DNA from 2 places in the Kitasatospora sp. NBC_01560 genome. Region 1 is predicted to be linked to the other one. Evidence: riboswitches for the same ligand, from Rfam matches in the RefSeq annotation. Region 1 holds a riboswitch; the other holds the start of a gene.
The links. Region 1 has a riboswitch for cobalamin ahead of OH807_RS09785 (HoxN/HupN/NixA family nickel/cobalt transporter). Riboswitches for the same ligand answer to the same signal wherever they lie in the genome.
Positions count from the first base shown of each region.

Region 1 (8,824 bases):
CGCCACCTGGCTGCGCGGGGTCCGCTGGATCTCGATGCCCACCACGCTGCTCGGCATGGTCGACGCGGCCGTCGGCGGCAAGACCGGCATCAACATCGCCGAGGGCAAGAACATGGTCGGCGCCTTCCACCCGCCGGTGGGCGTGCTGGCCGACCTCGACACCCTGGCGACGGTGCCCACGCACGACTACGTCTCCGGCCTCGCCGAGGTCATCAAGTGCGGCTTCATCGCCGACCCGGCCATCCTCGACCTGATCGAGGCGGACCCGGAGGGCGCCCGGAGCCCCGCCGGGCAGCACACCGTGGAGCTGATCCGCCGGGCCATCCAGGTCAAGGCCGACGTGGTCTCGGGGGACCTGAAGGAATCCGGCCGGCGCGAGATCCTCAACTACGGCCACACCCTCGGCCACGCCATCGAGCGCAACGAGCGGTACAAGTGGCGGCACGGCGCGGCGATCTCGATCGGCATGGTCTTCGCCGCCGAACTCGGCCGGCTGGCCGGCCGGCTGGACGACGGGACGGCCGACCGGCACCGCTCCGTGCTGGCCTCGGTCGGCCTGCCGCTGACGTACCGCGCGGACGCCTGGCCGAAGCTGCTGGACGCCATGAAGATCGACAAGAAGTCGCGCGGCGACCTGATCCGCTTCATCGTGCTGGACGGCCTCGGCAAGACCTCGGTGCTGGAGGGCCCGGACCCGTCGCTGCTGGTCGCCGCCTACGCGGAGGTCTCCGCGTGACGCGGGTGATGGTGCTCAACGGCCCCAACCTCGGCCGGCTGGGCAGCCGCGAGCCGGACGTCTACGGCGCCACCTCGTACGCCGGGCTGGTCGAGCGCTGCACGGCGCTCGGCAAGGAGTTCGGCTTCGAGGTCGAGGTGCACGAGACCAACTCCGAGCAGCAGATGGTCGAGTGGCTGCACGAGGCGGCCGACGGCCAGGTGCCGGTGGTGATCAACCCGGGCGCCTTCACGCACTACTCGTACGCGATGCGCGACGCCGCCGCCCAGCGGACCGCCCCGCTGATCGAGGTGCACATCTCCAACCCGTACGCCCGGGAGACCTTCCGGCACACCTCGGTGATCGCCGCGGTCGCCTCCGGCACGATCGCCGGCTTCGGCCTCGGCTCGTACGAGCTCGCGCTGCGCGCGCTCGCCGAGCAGCTCACCGCCCGCTGAGGCGGGCGCGGCCGCCCCGTCGGCGGCCCGGCGGCGGACTGTGCCCGCCGCCGGGCCGCCGTGTAGTGTCCCCGCTGAAAGAAGTCGGGAGGTGACCGTGACGCAGTACGCCGGGGGTGGACACGTCCCCCCGCATCCCGTCGCTCCGCCCGTTCCGCCGTACCCCGGCCCCACGACCGCGGGGGCGCCGCCGCAGGCCCCGCCGTCCCCCGCCGGGCAGCCGGGCGCACCGCACGCGGCCGCCCGCCCGCCGTACGGGACCCCGGCCGGACCGGCCCCGCTCCCGCCGGTGCCCGCGCCGGCCGCGCACCCCGCGCCTGCCGGACACCCCGCTCCCGCCGCCCCGGTGCCCGCCGGGGCCACCGGGCACTTCCTGCTGCCCTCCGGCGCGCCCGTCCAGCTCCCGGCCCACCCGCCGCAGCAGCGGATGCCGGCCGGGCCGCTCGCCGTCCTGCTGATCGGACCGGCCGGGGCCGGCAAGACCACCGTCGCCCGGCACTGGGCGGAGCGCCGGCCCACGCCGACCGCGCACATCAGCCTGGACGACGTCCGCGAGTGGGTGCAGTCCGGATTCGCCAATCCGCAGTCCGGCTGGAACAACGCCTCCGAGGCGCAGTACCGGCTGGCCCGCCGCACCTGCGGCTTCGCCTGCCGCAACTACCTGGCCAACGGCATCTCCTGCATCATCGACGACGCCGTCTTCCCCGACCGCCCGGCGATCGGCCTCGGCGGCTGGAAGCGCCACATCGGCCCCGGGATGATCCCGGTCGTGCTGCTGCCCAGCCTCGACTCGGTGCTCGACCGCAACGCCCGCCGCAACGGCAACCGGCGGCTCAGCGACGAGGAGGTGGCCCGGATCCACGGGCGGATGGCCGGCTGGTACAACTCCGGGCTGCCGATCATCGACAACTCGAACCTCGACGTCGCCGCCACCGCGGCCGAGCTGGACCGGGTGATCCTGGCCCGGCTGATGGGCATCCCGGTCCGCTGAGCCGCCCGGAGCCGTGCCGGAGCGGTTCCCGGGGGCACCCGGTGCTGGGCGGCCCCGGGAGGCATCGCGGCGGTCGTCCGCCCGGCGGGGCCCGTCGGTGCCGGCTGCGATGATGGGGGCATCCTGTCGCACACCCCGGGGGAGCTGACGCCCGTGCCGGAAGGCCACATCATCCACCGCCTCGCCGCGGAGAACGCCGGCGCCTTCGGCGGCCGCCCGGTCCGCGCCAGCAGCCCGCAGGGCCGGTTCGCCGACGGTGCGAAGCTCGTCGACGGGCAGGTGCTGACCGGGGCGGAGGCCACCGGCAAGCACCTCTTCCTCGGCTTCGAGAGCGACACCTGGGTGCACATCCACCTCGGCCTCTACGGCGGGTTCACCTTCGGCGAGGGCCCCGCGCCCGAGCCGGTCGGGCTGGTCCGGCTGCGCCTGGCGAACGACGACGCCTACGCCGACCTGCGTGGCCCCAACACCTGCGCGCTGATCACCGACGCCGAGAAGGCCGCGGTCGCGGCGCGCCTCGGCCCCGACCCGCTGCGGGCCGGCGCCGACCCGGAGCCGGCCTGGCGGCGGATATCCGGCAGCCGGACGACGATCGCGGCACTGCTGATGGACCAGAAGGTGCTGGCCGGGGTGGGCAACGTCTACCGTGCCGAGGTGCTGTTCCGGCACGGCATCAACCCGCACCGGGCCGGGCGCGACCTCGGCCGGGCCGAGTGGGACGCCGTCTGGGCCGACCTGGTCGCCCTGATGCGCGAGGGGGTCGGCGCGGGCCGGATCGACACCGTCCGCCCCGAGCACACCCCCGAGGCGATGGGGCGGCCCCCGCGGGTGGACGACCACGGCGGCGAGGTCTACGTCTACCGCCGGGCCGCCATGCCCTGCCTGGTCTGCGGCACCGAAGTCCGGACGGAGGCGCACGCCGCGCGGAACCTCTTCTGGTGCCCGCGCTGCCAGCAGGCCTGACGAGGCGTCGGGCTCCCGGACGCGTCCGCGGACGCCGGGGGAGGGGCGGCGTCAGCCGTCCGCCCCGGTGCGGGCGACCGCCAGGGCGGCGGCCGCGGCGGCCAGGCAGAGCGGGGTGTAGCAGACGAGGTTGAGCCGGTAGAAGGCCGAGCCGGGCTCGACGCCGACCCCGGCGGCCCAGACCAGCCCGGCCACCCCGCGGGCGAGCAGCCCGGCGGCCACCGCGCGCGGCCCCCAGCGCAGCGCCACCCCCGGCAGCCGGCGGGCCGCGTCGCCCAGCAGGCCGCCACGGGCGAGCACCAGGGCCGAGCCGGAGAACAGCAGGGCCGCGAGGGGCAGCACCACCGGCGGCGTGAACGGCACCTCGGCATTGAGCACCGCCCGGGAGAGTGATGCCGGGCCGGCCGCCGGCCAAGTGCGGCCGGTGGCCCAGTAGACGTGCAGCAGGGCGTCGGCGGCGAGCAGGCCGGCAACGGCGAGGGCGGCGGTACGGCGACGGTTCACGGTGGTCCTCCGGGCATCCGACGATGAGTCACCCCGCAGGAGCCGCCCGCCCGGCCGGGCGTTCCCGTGACGAGCGTCACAGCGGAAAGTCGGGGGAGGGAGGGAACATCCGGCCGGTCCGGCGCCTCTGATGCGGTGTGGATGGCCCTGAAACCCGAACCGCCGACCGGCTCGCCGGCCTGGTCCGCGCCGCCCAGCGCGGCGACCAGCTGGCCGTCGGCGAGCTGCTGGAGCTGGTCGAGCCCTATGTCCGCCGGCTCTGCGGCCCGATCGCGCTGGACGACGGCCCCGACGCGACCCAGGAGGCGCTGATCGCCGTCTTCCGCAAGCTGGGCCAGCTCCAGGACCCGGCCGCGCTGTTCGGCTGGGTCCGCTCGATCGCCGTCCGGGAGGCCGTCCGGTATGTCCGGCGGGTCGCCCGCTGCGTCCCCGCCGACCTTTCCGAACTGCCCCGACCCGGCGACCCGCAGCTGGCCACCGACATCCAGGACGTGCTGGCCCGGCTGACTCCCGAGCACCGCGCCGTCCTGGTGCTGCGGGACGTGGAGGGCCTGGACGAGAGGTCCACCGCAGAACTGCTGGGTGTGGCACCCGGCACCGTGAAGTCCCGGCTCTCCCGGGCCCGGCTCGGCTTTCGAAGGGCGTGGCAGCAGTGAGCGCACGGATCCCCTGGCCGACTGCGGCCTTCGACCCGGTGCGCCGGCTGCACGTGATCGCCGCCGTGACCCCCGGCGCCGCCGTCCGGGAGGCGCTGATCGAGGCGCCCTTCGAGCAGGTCTGGGCGGCCGCGGCCGACCTGGAGGAAGGGCTCCCGCGCTGGCTGCCGGACATTCGGTCGGTCCGCGTCACCGAGGGACCGGCGGACGGCCGCGCCGAGGCGCTGGTGACCGGCCACACCCGGCTGCGGGCCCGTTTCGACGTCGAGCTGGCACCCGGCTGGTGCCTGATGCGCAGCCGCTTCCTGCTCGGCGGGATGGCGGCCCGCCCCGAGGCGGCCGGCACCCGCTTCGCCTTCCTCGGCGCGTTCCGGCTCCCCGGCGCGGGCCCGCTCGGGCTGCTCCTGCGGCCCGCGACCGACCCCCTGGCCCGGCGCTCGCTGGACCGCTTCGAACGGCTGGTACGGGAGGGGCGAGGGCGGGAGCGGTGAGGCGGACTCCGGGCCCGGGGCGGTGTCCCGTGGGCGGAGCCGGTCAGCCGGTCAGCCGGTCAGGTCGGCCGGCCGCGGTGGTGCGGGGAGCGGGGGCTCGCCGTGCTCGTCGTGCTCGGCGGCGGCGCACTCGTCGAGGAGGGGGCGCAGAGCCTCGTCCACGAGCCGGTAGCGCACCACACGGCCGTCCTTGTCACCGGTCACCACACCGGCGGTGCGGAGCAGTCGCAGCGCCTGCGAGACGGCCGGGTCGCGCATCCCGGTGGCGACCGCCAGGTCGGAGACGGCGAGCGGCCCGGCCCGGTGCAGGGCGAGCAGCAGGGCGAGCCGCCCCGGGTCGGCGAGCAGTGAGAACCGCTCGGCCCAGGACCGGACGTGACCGGTGTCGCCGATGGCGGCGATGGCCTCGCAGACCCGGTGTCCGTCGATGGTGCGGTGGCCCGCGCGGTCGGCCGGTACGAGATGCATGCGGACATTCTTGCAGCCCACGGCCTGTGATCCTGGACACCTGCGCAGGTGCGCAGCCTTGCAAGGGTGGCGCGCGGCCCCCTACGGTGTTCCCCGCCGTGGTGTTCGGGAAGACCGGTGACGGACCCTCAGGGGTCCGGAGTCCGGAGCGGCCCTCGCCACTGTGATCGGGGGGATTCGTCCGTATCCACGAAGCCACTGGGCGCCTTGCGCGCCTGGGAAGGCGGATGCGGAAGCCCCGTCAGCCAGGAGACCGGCCACGGCATCTCACGAACGTCTATCCACGAGGTGCTGGAGCGTGATCCGAAGATGACCCTGCCCGAAACCGCCGCTGTTCCAGCGGTGTCCACCGCCCTGCCGACCTTCCGCTGGCGGCGCGAGGACACCCTCCGCACGGCCGGGTTGATGGGGGTGATCCTGGCCATGCACGTGGTGGCGTTCGGGACGCTGATCTTCCTGGTGGCTCCGGAGGAGTACAAGGTCGGCACCCAGGTCTTCGGGGTGGGCCTGGGCATCACGGCGTACACCCTCGGCATGCGGCACGCCTTCGACGCCGACCACATCGCGGTGATCGACAACACCACCCGCAAGCTGATGGCCGACGGCAAGCGGCCCGTCTCGGTGGGCTTCTGGTTCGCCCTCGGCCACTCCTCGATGGTGGTCCTGATGGCCGCCCTGGTGGCGGGCGGCGCGCAGCTGGCCAACACGCTGATGGACGACGAGTCCACCACGCACCAGTGGCTCGGCGTGGTCGGCACCTCCGCGTCCGGCGTCTTCCTCTACCTGATCGGCGCGCTCAACCTGGCGGCGCTGTTCGGCATCCTCAGGGTGTTCCGGTCGATGCGCGCCGGTCGGTTCGACGAGGCGGAGCTGGAGGAGCACCTCAACTCGCGCGGCCTGATGGCCCGGGTGCTGAACCGGGCGACCCGCTCGATCACCCGGCCCGGCCAGATGTTCCCGGTCGGCATGGTGCTCGGCCTCGGCTTCGACACCGCGACCGAGGTGACGCTGATGGTGATGGCCGGCTCCGGCGCGGCCGCCGGGCTGCCCTGGTACGCGATCGTCTGCCTGCCGCTGCTGTTCGCGTCGGGGATGAGCCTGTTCGACACGCTGGACGGGACGTTCATGAACTTCGCGTACCAGTGGGCGTTCTCCAACCCGGTGCGCAAGGTGTACTACAACCTGACCATCACCGGGCTGTCGATCGCGGTGGCGTTCATCATCGGCACCATCGAGCTGGTCGCGGTGCTGCACGAGAAGCTGGACCTCACCGACCCGGTCAGCGGCTGGATCGCGGACATCTCGCTGGACAACGTCGGCTACGCGATCGTCGGCCTGTTCGTGGTGGTCTGGGGAGCGGCGATCGCCTACTGGCGGCTCGCCGGTGTCGAGAAGCGCTGGAGCCCCCGGCCGGTGGGCACAGGGGCCGGCTCCGGCGCCGCCGTCCCCGGTCCGGCCGCCCCGGACGCTGCCGCCGTGCGGACCGCCGGGGAGAGCACGGAGTAGCACCCCGCCCGACGTGCCGCGGCGCCCGTCCGACCCTCGCAGGGGCCGGACGGGCGCCGCGTCCGCGTTCCGGGGCTCAGCGCTCTTCGCGGAAGTCCACGTGCTGCCCGGCGGCCGGGTCGTACTTGCGCAGCACCAGCCGGTCCGGGTCGTTGCGCCGGTTCTTGCGGGTCACGTACGTGAAGCCCGTCCCGGCCGTGGACCTGAGCTTGACGACGGGGCGCAGTTCACTGCGGGCCATGGGTGTCCTCCTGGTACCTGCACGGGGCCCGCTCCGGCAGCCGGCCGGAGCCGTACGCCGAAACGGATGTCGTTTTCACCCTGTCCAACACGACCGCCTCCCCGCCCATTCCCGGGCCGTGGTGCGAGGTGGGGGATGCCCGGGTGGGGGTGCTCGGCGGGCGGATCGGGGTGGGGGTTCGTACGCTCGACGCATGTCTGATGCGTACGCGGGCCGGCGGGAGCGGTTGCGGGAGCACTGCAGTGCGTCCGGGGCCGATGCGGCGCTCATCACCAGGGCGGCGAACGTGCGGTACCTGACCGGGTGCCCGCCGTGCGGGGCGACGCTGCTGCTCACCCGGGAACGGGTGCTGCTGGCGCTGCCCGACGATCTGCCGCCGGACGACACCGGGGAGCACCTGATCGCCGCGGACGTCACCCAGGTGCCGGTGGCCGCGGGGGCGGACACCGCGCTGGCGGCCGCCGCCGCGGCGACGCGGCTGCGCGTGGCGGACCTGGTGGTCGAGGAGCACGACCTGACCGTCAGCCGGCACCGTGCGGTGGCCGGCCTGGCCGAGGGGGTCCGGCTGGCGGATCTGGGGCAGGCGGTCGAGCGGCTGCGGGTGGTCAAGGACGAGCACGAGATCGCGGACCTGCGGATCGCGGCCGAGATCGCCGACCAGGCGCTCGGCGAGCTGCTGGAGTCGATCCTGGTCGGCCGTACCGAGCGGCACCTGGCGATGGAGCTGGAGCGCCGGATGATCGACCACGGTGCGGACAAGGCGGCCTTCCCGGTCTCGGTCGGCACCGGAAGCCACTCCGGCCAGCAGTCCCACCAGCCCACCGACCGGCGGGTCGAGGAGGGTGACTTCCTGACCGTGGTGCTCGGTGCGCAGTACCGCGGGTACGGGGTCTCCACCGCCCGGACCTTCGTGATCGGGGCCGCCCCCGCTCCCTGGCAGGTGGAGCTGCATCGGCTGGTCTTCCGGGCCCAGCGGGCCGGCCGGGAGGCGCTCGGGCCGGGCGTCGAGCAGTACGTACCCGACCAGGCGGCGCGGGAGATCCTCCAGGCCGCCGGGCACACCGAGAGCTCCCCGCACCCGCTCGGGCACGGCATCGGGCTGGAGATCCGGGAGGCGCCGCGCCTCGGTCCGTCGGACATGGGTAAACTGGACAGCCGCGTGCCGGTCACCGTCGGTCCGGGGGTTCACCTCCCGGGCAAGGGCGGTGTCCGGATCGAGGACACCCTCGTGGTGCGCCCCCTCGAAGAGGGCGGGCCCGAGCTGCTCACCATCACCACCAAGGAGCTCCTCGCCCTGTAGACCCGCGGCCGGCCGGGAGGCTGTCGCAGGCGGCAGGACGCACCCCTTGGTTCCTTGACAGCTATATCCAGGAGTAAGTGCGCCCGTGGCTTCCACGAACGATCTCAAGAACGGCATGGTCCTCAAGCTGGACGGCGGGAAGCTCTGGTCCGTCGTCGAGTTCCAGCACGTCAAGCCCGGCAAGGGCCCGGCCTTCGTTCGGACCAAGCTCAAGGAGGTCCTGACGGGCAAGGTCGTCGACAAGACCTTCAACGCCGGCACCAAGGTCGAGACGGCCAACGTCGACAAGCGCGGCATGCAGTTCTCGTACAAGGACGGCGAGAACTTCGTGTTCATGGACACGGACACCTACGACCAGACCACGGTCGAGCCGGCCGTCGTCGGCGATGCCTCCAAGTACCTGCTGGAGGGCTTCGAGGCCCTGGTCGCGATGTACGAGGGCGCTCCGCTGTACATCGAGCTCCCGGCCTCGGTCGAGCTGACGATCTCCCACACCGAGCCGGGCGTCCAGGGCGACCGCTCCACCGGTGG
Region 1 is NZ_CP109364.1:2,353,459-2,362,282, reverse strand. It holds gene aroB (3-dehydroquinate synthase) at 1-736, shown strand, start outside; gene aroQ (type II 3-dehydroquinate dehydratase) at 745-1,173, shown strand; gene OH807_RS09815 (AAA family ATPase) at 1,265-2,164, shown strand; gene OH807_RS09810 (Fpg/Nei family DNA glycosylase) at 2,318-3,127, shown strand; gene OH807_RS09805 (DUF3995 domain-containing protein) at 3,179-3,631, opposite strand; gene OH807_RS09800 (RNA polymerase sigma factor) at 3,769-4,287, shown strand; gene OH807_RS09795 (SRPBCC family protein) at 4,284-4,778, shown strand; gene OH807_RS09790 (ArsR/SmtB family transcription factor) at 4,830-5,246, opposite strand; cobalamin riboswitch at 5,329-5,523, shown strand; gene OH807_RS09785 (HoxN/HupN/NixA family nickel/cobalt transporter) at 5,556-6,752, shown strand; gene rpmG (50S ribosomal protein L33) at 6,829-6,993, opposite strand; gene OH807_RS09775 (M24 family metallopeptidase) at 7,187-8,293, shown strand; gene efp (elongation factor P) at 8,379-8,824, shown strand, end outside.

Region 2 (8,824 bases), 4.5 Mb from region 1:
CACCAAGGTCGAGGCCGCCCACCAGATGATGGTGATGGCCGCCCGCAAGAAGGACAGCGGCGAGCGCAACGACCTGGAAGCCGGCATGGCCAAGTACCTCGCCTCGGAGTACTGCAAGGAGGTCGTCGAGGACGCCTTCCGGATCCACGGCGGCTACGGCTTCTCCAAGGAGTACGAGATCGAGCGCCTCTACCGGGAGGCCCCGATGCTGCTGATCGGTGAAGGTACTGCGGAGATCCAGAAGATGATCGTCGGACGCCGGCTGCTGGAGGAGTACCGCATCGCGGAGTGACCGGCGCGGCCCGGCCCCCGCGCGGCGACGCGCCACGGGCCGGGCGAACGGCCCGCTGACGGCCGGACGACGGGCGTGCGGGCCCGTCCCGGCATCCCCGCCGTGCCACCACGACCCCGGCCTGGTCCGCCTGGGGTCCGGCACGGCCCACGGAGCGGCCGCAGGGCGTACAGCTGCTGCTACGCGCCTTGCGGCCGCTCCGTCGCACCCTCGAACGCCCGCCCCGGCCGGCGGACGGCGCCACGCCGTGCCCGGTTCCACCGGCATGCCTGTTGAGACAAGTCTCACCAGCTCCGCCGAGACCCTTGGGAACCGGAACGAGTCGAGCTACGGTCGTATACCAAGGAGGCGCATCGGCGCCCCGCGCAGGACACATGAACGTGCAGGCGGGTTGCCCACCCACCGTGTGCTCCCGATAGCATCCACCGGGACAGCAGCCGTCCCTTTATTACTCGATCCCCGCGGTGGCCCCCGTCCAGCGGCCATGATCCCCCGCGACAAAGGTCTTCGATGCCCATCAGCCCGTCCCCTCACACCTCCGTCACGGACCGCGATGCCCTCGCACCCACGACGGCCGGTCGGCGACCCCGCGTGACCATCGCGCGCGGAGCCACCCCCTGGTTCGTCCCCACCCTCGCCACGGCCGCCGTGACTACCGCCCTCACCCGGCGCAGCGGCAAGTGGGCCCTGGCGGCGGTACCCGCCTGTGCGCTCAGCGCGGGCATGCTGTGGTTCTTCCGCGACCCCGAGCGTGAGATCGGCACGGGCAGAGTGATCTCCCCCGCCGACGGCGTGGTGCAGAGCATCGACGCCTGGCCGGACGGCCGCACCCGGGTGGCGATCTTCATGAGCCCGCTCAACGTCCACGTCAACCGCGCGCCGCTGCCCGGCACCGTGACGTCCGTCGAGCACGTCGCGGGCGGTTTCGTGCCCGCGTTCAACAAGGACAGCGACCAGAACGAGCGGGTCGTCTGGCACTTCGACACCGAACTCGGTGACATCGAGATGGTGCAGATCGCGGGGGCCGTGGCCCGCCGGATCGTGCCGTACGTGGACGCCGGTACCAAGGTCGAGCAGGGCGACCGGATCGGTCTGATCCGGTTCGGGTCCCGGGTCGACACCTACCTGCCGGCCGGCGTCGAGGTCGGCGTCGAGGTCGGCCAGAAGACCACAGCCGGGGTGACACGCCTTGACCGTGACTGATCCTGAGACGATCGTCGGCCTGGACGACGAGGAGACGGCCCTGCGCCGCCGCCGCTGGGCGCGCGACCGCGAGCTCCGCGCTCCGCGTTCGCCGCAGCACCTCTCCACCGCCGACTTCCTGACCCTGGGGAACGCCGTCTGCGGCTTCCTGGCGATCTACTCGATCACCACCGGGGTCCTGGTCCCGCACATCACCAACCCGGGCGCCGCCCCGGACAAGCACAGCGCCGCCACCGCGGTGACGCTGCTGCTGATCGGCTCGATGTGCGACCTGTTCGACGGGCTGGTGGCGCGCAAGCTGCGCTCCTCCGCCCTCGGCGCCGAACTCGACAACCTGGCCGACCTGATCAGCTTCGGCATCGCACCGGCCTACTTCGTCGCGGTCTGGGGCATGGTCTCGCCGGGCTCCAACAGCCGGCTCTCGGCGCTGATCGCGCTGACCGTGCTGCTCGCGGTGGTCCTGCGGCTGGCCCGCTTCTCCACCGTGAAGATGCGGCCCGGGGTGTTCCAGGGCATGCCCTGCCCGATGGGCGCGATGACGGTGATCGCCATCGTGCTGCTCGACCCGCCGTTCCTGCCCGGTCTGCTCGCCATCTTCGGCGTGGCGTACCTGATGGTCAGCCGGATCGAGTACCCCAAGCCGCAGGGGCTGCTGGCCACCGCCACGCTCTGCTGGATCGTGGTCTCGATCGGCTGCCTGGCGGCCTGGGCGACCGGTCTGCCGCGCGGTGACGAGCTGCTGCACATCGGCGCCTTCGCCCAGATCGCGCTGGCCGCGATGGCCCCGCTGCTGGTCATCCGGCGCAAGGTCGGCCAGAAGGTCGGCGATGTACGGGCCCGCCGCGCCGAGTCGCGGATCGGCTGACCCGGCACCGCACACCGGCACCGCACAGCACGACGAAGGGCCCGGATCCGCTCCACGGATCCGGGCCCTTTCGCCTGCCCTCACAGGCCGTCCTGCCTGCCCTCGCGGGCAGTGTGCCGCCTGCTCCCGCGCCCGCCGGGGCGGGCAGCGCGGCTACGCGCCGCCGCGGTGCACGCTGAAGGCCGAGCGGCGGGCCGCCCGGGCCACGCCGGGATCCGGGTGGACCCCGGAGACGGCGGTCAGCACCGAGGCCGCCCGCGGGTGCCCGGACTGCCGGGCCCGGGCGAAGAGCCGGACGGGGTCGCCGGCCGAGGCGCCCTCGACGTGGCCCACCAGCAGCTCGGTCTCGCCGTGGTCGAGCACCGCGGCGGCGGTGTCCACCCAGAGCCAGGCGGCGTCCTCCGCGCCCAGCACGTCGGCCGGGGAGACCCCCTCGTCCGACTGCTCGGCCAGCCAGAGCAGCGCGTACGGGCGCAGCGCCGGCACGTCGACGGCGCCCCGGACGGCCTGCTCGGCGGTCGGGCCGGCCACCCGCAGTGCCTCGAAGGCCAGGCCGCGCACCAGCGCGTCGTCGCCCTGCGCGGCGTCCAGCAGCTCGGCCACCGCACGGTCGGCCGGGCGGGCGGCCACCCAGGCCCGGAACTCGGCGCGGGCCGGGCCCGGCGAGTAGTCGGCGCAGGCGTTGAGCAGCTCGAAGGCGCTCTGCTCGATGTGCCCGGCGGCGGTCTGCGCGACGGTGCAGATCTCCTCCAGCTTGGCCCGCACCGCCCAGTGCCCCAGCGGGGAGAGCTCGGCGGCGTCGTCCTTGCGGACCACCGCGCCGACGGCGGCCAGGCCGTCCAGCATCCAGTCCAGGACGGCGGCGACGTCGGCGGGCGCGGCCGGGGTGTCGATCTGCGGCTCGCGGCAGGTGCCGCGGACCGCGGAGACGGCCGAGGCGGCGTGCGGCACGGGCGACAGGCTGAGCGCGCCGTCGCCACCACCGACCCGGCGCTCGTCCAGGCCGCGGCGGAGCAGCTCCAGCAGCTCGCTGTCGGCGACCGGTCCGGCCACCAGATGGAGGAAGGAGAGCAGCTGCGGGGCCTGGTCGACGGCCTGCCCGGCGAGCACCGCGAAGACGCCGCGCAGGGCGGCGGGCGGCACCGGGGCGAGCAGCGTCCAGGCGTCGAACAGTGCCGACCAGCCGCGGACCACGGCCTCGTCGTCGTGCTCCCAGGCGTGCAGGCGCCAACCGGGGGCGGCGCCGCCGTCCCGGGCCTCGACCAGGCCGACCAGCAGCGCCTGGCCCCAGGCGTTGGCGGCGGAGCCCACCGTCATGGCCAGGGCACGGCCGGCGGCGCGGGCGTCGTCGGGGAGCAGCTCGCCGCGCTTGTCGACCTCGGCGAGCTCACCGGCCCAACGGGCGATCCGGACGGCGTCGACCAGCATCCGGCGGGCCAGCGGGGCGAGCTCGGCAGGAGCGGGGAAGCCCTCGGGCACCGGGACCCGGCCACGGCCGGGAGCGGGTGCGGGGCCTCGTCGGCGGGGTACGCCGGGGCTGCCGGCCCTCGCACCGGCGGGGCGGAGGGCAGTTCCGGGGAGACGGGTCACCGTCGCACCGGAGCCGATCGTCGGCGGGAGCTGGGCATCACGGTCGCGCGGGTTCCGAGACGTCACGTCGAGCAGTCTTCCCCTTGTACGGGCCTTCTGTCACATCCGGTTCGCCGCGGGCCTCGGAGGAGGGCCCAGGGGGGGCCACAAGATCGGGCAACAGAGGCAAACTGCCTGGCCGGATCTGTTTGGCGAGGGCACGTCATGACGGTGACGGGGTGCGGCCGGGAGAGCGGAGCGGGGCCGGTGGGGCGGGCGGGGCGGCCGGCCCGCGAAGGCCCGGCGGGGCGCAGCGGGCCCGCCGGACGGTGGGAGAGGGGCGGGCGCGGCGGGCGGCGGCCGCCCGGGGAGGAGCGGGGAGGACCGGGGAAGGGCGGGCACACGGGCCGGGGGAACGGGGCCGCGGAAAGGACCGGGGAAAGGCCCGGGAAAAGGCCGCGGAAAAGGGCGGCGGAACGCTCAGGGGAACGGTCAGAGGAACGGGGTGAGCCAGCGCCGGAGCAGTTCCTCGTACGCGGCCGGATCGGCGTTCCACAGGGCCGCGTGGTCGCCGCCGGGGACGCCCTGGAGGCTGACCACGTCGGGCCGCCGGCCGGCCAGCCGGGCGGCGGCCCGCCAGGGCGCCACCGGGTCGTCCGGGCCGTGCAGGACGAGGGTGGGCACCCGCAGGTCGGTGCCGTCGGCGATCCGGGCGAAGTCGGCCAGGTCCACGCCGGTGCGGCCCTCGACCGCGAGCGCGCCGAGCTCGGCCGCGGCGCCGGGGTAGCCGGCCCGGGCGGCGCCCCGGCGGGCGGTGGCGGGCAGGTCGAGGACGGGAGAGTCCAGGACGATGCTGCTGACCGAGGAGGCCCACGTGGAGCGGGCGGCGGTCTGCAGGGCGACCGTCCCGCCGACGCCCCAGCCGTAGAGGACGACCCGGCCGGCGCCGTGCTCCAGGGCCAGCCGGACGGCCGCCTCGACGTCCCGCCACTCGGTCTCGCCGAAGTGCCCGAGGCCGTCCGGGGAGGGGGGTGCGTCGGCGTCCCCGCGGTAGGTGACGGCGAGGCTGGGCAGGCCGAGCCGCTCCAGCAGCGCGATCACCGGCAGGGCCTGCTGCCGGTCGGCGCCGGTGCCGTGCACCAGGACGACCCAGGTGCCGCGCCGGCCGTCGACGTACCAGGCGGGGAGGGCGCCGAGCTCGCCCTCGGCGGCGGTCTCGGTGAACGGCAGGCCGAGGGCGCTGAGAGGGTCCCCCAGGTACACCCGGGGGGTGAAGCGTACGACCGTGCCGGGCACCAGGGTGCCGCGGTCGGCACGGACCAGCCGCCTGGTCACGCCCTGCGCGTCGGCGTGCAGGATCTCCTCGACGACGGCGTGCCCGTTCTCCCCCCACTCGACGGCCCAGCGGCCCGGGCGGGCGCTCTCCGGGCTGCGGGTGAAGGTGACGCGCCCGGCACCGAGGCTCTGGACCACGACGGGGCCGCCGGTCCGCTTCCGCGCCGCCACGGGGCTGACCATCCGCTCGGACGCCCTCCTCCCGATGACCAGTACGGCGGCCCCGGCACCGACGGCGGCGGCCGCCACGGTGGCTGCGATTCCCCAACGCATGTCGCTCCCCGCTCTGTTCGTCCCGGCCGCCCGGTTCGACCCGGCCGCTGCGCCCGCGTCCCGGCACGCGTTCCGGAGCTCGTCCCGGACCGGGCAGTGTGCCCACCAGTCCACTCGCGGAGCCGGCGGACGGCCACCCGGCACGGCCGTCCGGGTGCATCCGGACGGGGCTCGCCGGGCCGGGGGCACCCGGAGACGCGCAGGGGACGGACGCAGGGGACGGACGGAAGGGACCGACGGAAGGGACGGACGGAGGGGAGCAGCGGGACGGGGCGCCCCGGGTCAGGCCGGGATGTCGGTCGCCTGCCGGGCCAGCAGCCCCCAGAACCGCTCGCCCAACGGCTGCTCCGGCTGCGCCGGCTCGCGCGCCGCCGGCGCCGGGGAGCCCCAGGTGCCGGCGCCCCAGTGGGAGGACACCTGGTACTCGTTCTGCAGCGCCGCCAGCACGGTGGCGAGGCCCTGCTCGGGCACCGGCACGATCCGGCCGATCGCCCGGACGTGCGCCTGCCAGCGGCCGTCCACGCACTGCCGCAGCAGCCGGTCCAGCTCGTCCCGGCGGCCCGTCACCGCGACCAGCTCGCGCAGCCGCAGGCCGAGCACCTGGGCGAGCGCGTACGACTCCTCCTGGCCGCCGTCCCAGCGGCCGGTGGCCTCGGCCTGCTGGTACTGCCGCAGCGGGATGCCGATCCGGCGGGCGGCGTTCTCCTGGTTCAGCTCGCGGGCGACCCGGAAGTCCCGCAGCCGGGCCGGCCGGGCGCCCATCAGCTGCGCGGGCGGGCACCAGAGGGCGCGGGCCAGCGCGATGAACTCCTCCTCGGTGGGGCGCAGCTCGCCGCTCTCCCAGCCGAGCACATGGGCGGGCAGCAGCCGGACCCCGTGCGCGGCCATGCCCTCGGCCACCTGCTCGGGGGTCAGGCCGAGACCGGCGCGGTGCGCGCGGGCGGCCGCGGGCGAGAAGGGCACCGGGGGCACGGCGGGGGGCTGTCTGCGTCGCATGGCACCCGACGGTAGGCCTTGGTGCTTCGGCTCCCCAGCCGCCGAACACACGAAGCCCGCCTGTAGGGGTCTACAAGGGGATGGACGATCCCACAGCCTGTCATGCCCCTGCACGGGGTGGTGATCAGAGGTAGCGACGGGGCGCCGGCCCCCGGCCACGTGTGACCAACCCCTCCGTGACCTTGGTTGACGCGTACTCCGGCCGCGTGATGGGATCCTTCAGCCAATACGGAGGCATGCAGAGGAAGCCGGTGCGAGTCCGGCGCGGTCCCGCCACTGTCACCGGGGAGCACGTCCGAACTCCTTCCCCCGCCCGCGGGGAGCGGGAGCGCAGGCCGGTACGGCGGACCGTCAGGTGCCGCCGGAGGCCCGGATGTGCGTCGGACCCGGAAGCCAGGAGACTCTCGCCCCCGGTACGTCGATCCAGGGCGCGGACCCTGAGTGAGGACACGCACGCCATGCAGGCCGCCCCACCCCCCGTCGTACTCCGCTGCCCGCAGCGGGAGCCGCTCGCGTTCACGTGCGCCCGCTGACCCGCGCCGCCGCCTTCGCGGCGGGCGCCGTGACCGGCTACCTCGCCGACGCCCGGTTCGGCGACCCGCGCCGTGGTCACCCGGTGGCGGTCTTCGGCAGCGCGGCCGGCCGGCTGGAGCGGCGGATCTGGCGCGACGACCGGGCCGCCGGCACCGCCTACACCGCACTCTGCGTCGGCACCGTCGCGGCCGGTGCGGTCGCCGCCGACCGCCTGCTCGGCCGCCGGCCGCTCGGGCGGGCCGCGCTGGCCGCCGCCGCCACCTGGACGGTGCTCGGCGGCACCTCGCTGACCCGGGAGGCCCGGACCATCGGCCGCTCGCTGGCCGCGGGCGACCTCGCCGCCGCCCGGGAGCGCCTGCCGCACCTGTGCGGCCGCGACCCGAGCGCCCTGGACGAGCAGCAGCTCGCCCGCGCGGTGGTCGAGTCGGTCGCCGAGAACACCGCCGACGCCGTGGTCAACGCCCTGGTCTGGGGCGGGCTCGCGGGCACCCCCGGGCTGCTGGCGTTCCGCGCGGTCAACACGCTGGACGCGATGGTCGGCCACCGCTCCCCCCGCTACGCCCGGTTCGGCTGGGCCTCGGCGCGGCTGGACGACGTGGCGGGCTGGCCGGGCGCGCGGCTGACCGCACTGCTCACCGTCGCCTCCGCGCCCGAGCCGCGCACCGCCTGGCAGGTCTGGCGGCGGGACGGCTCCGCGCACCCCAGCCCGAACGCGGGCCAGGCCGAGTCGGCCTTCGCGGGCGCGGTCGGCGTCCGCCTCGGCGGCACCCTGCAGTACGGGGAGCGGGTCGAGCACCGGCCCGTCCTGGGCGAGGGGCTGCGGCCGGTCGGGGTGGACGACATCGAGCGGGCCTGTGTGCTCTCCCGAAGGGTGGGCGCGCTGGCGCTGGGTACGACGGTCGCCGGGCACCTGCTGGTGCGGGCGGCGTTCAGGAAGAGGAGGGGACGCGGATGAGCAACGCACTGCTGGTCGCCGGGACGACCTCGGACGCGGGCAAGAGCGTGGTCACCGCCGGCATCTGCCGCTGGCTGGCCCGCCAGGGCGTCCGCGTCGCGCCGTTCAAGGCGCAGAACATGTCGCTGAACTCCTTCGTCACCGCGGACGGGGCCGAGATCGGCCGCGCCCAGGCGATGCAGGCGCAGGCGGCCCTGGTGGAGCCCGAGGCGGCGATGAACCCGGTGCTGCTCAAGCCCGGCGCGGACGGCCGCAGCCAGGTGGTGCTGCTCGGCCGGGCGGTGGCCGAGGTGGGCGCGCTGGACTACCGCGAGCGCAAGCCCGTGCTGCTGGAACGCGCCCTGGAGTGCCTGGCCGACCTGCGCGGCCGCTACGACGTGGTGATCTGCGAGGGGGCCGGCTCGCCCGCCGAGATCAACCTGCGGGACCGCGACATCGCCAACATGGGCCTGGCCACCGCCGCCGGGCTGCCGGTCGTGGTGGTCGGCGACATCGACCGCGGCGGGGTGTTCGCCGCGATGTACGGCACGCTGGCGCTGCTCTCCGCGGAGGACCAGCGGCACGTGGCCGGCTGGTTCGTCAACAAGTTCCGCGGCGACGCCCGGTTGCTCGCCCCCGGCCTGGAGATGCTGCACGAGCTGACCGGCCGTCCGGTGCTGGGCACGCTGCCGATGCTGCCGGACCTCTGGCTGGACGCCGAGGACTCGCTCGACCTGTCCACCGTGGTCGACCGGACCGCCGGGCGCGGGCCGCTCGGCGCGGACGTCCTGCGGGTGGCCGTGCTGCGCCTCCCCCGGCTCTC
Region 2 is NZ_CP109364.1:6,805,893-6,814,716, reverse strand. It holds gene OH807_RS29535 (acyl-CoA dehydrogenase family protein) at 1-292, shown strand, start outside; gene OH807_RS29530 (phosphatidylserine decarboxylase) at 803-1,495, shown strand; gene OH807_RS29525 (CDP-alcohol phosphatidyltransferase family protein) at 1,482-2,360, shown strand; gene OH807_RS29520 (hypothetical protein) at 2,514-3,839, opposite strand; gene OH807_RS29515 (alpha/beta hydrolase family protein) at 4,422-5,537, opposite strand; gene OH807_RS29510 (helix-turn-helix domain-containing protein) at 5,820-6,533, opposite strand; cobalamin riboswitch at 6,727-6,957, shown strand; gene OH807_RS29505 (cobalamin biosynthesis protein) at 7,054-8,022, shown strand; gene OH807_RS29500 (cobyric acid synthase) at 8,019-8,824, shown strand, end outside.
Region 2: linked by a shared signal. The riboswitch ahead of OH807_RS29505 (cobalamin biosynthesis protein) and the one ahead of OH807_RS09785 (HoxN/HupN/NixA family nickel/cobalt transporter) in region 1 are both predicted to bind cobalamin.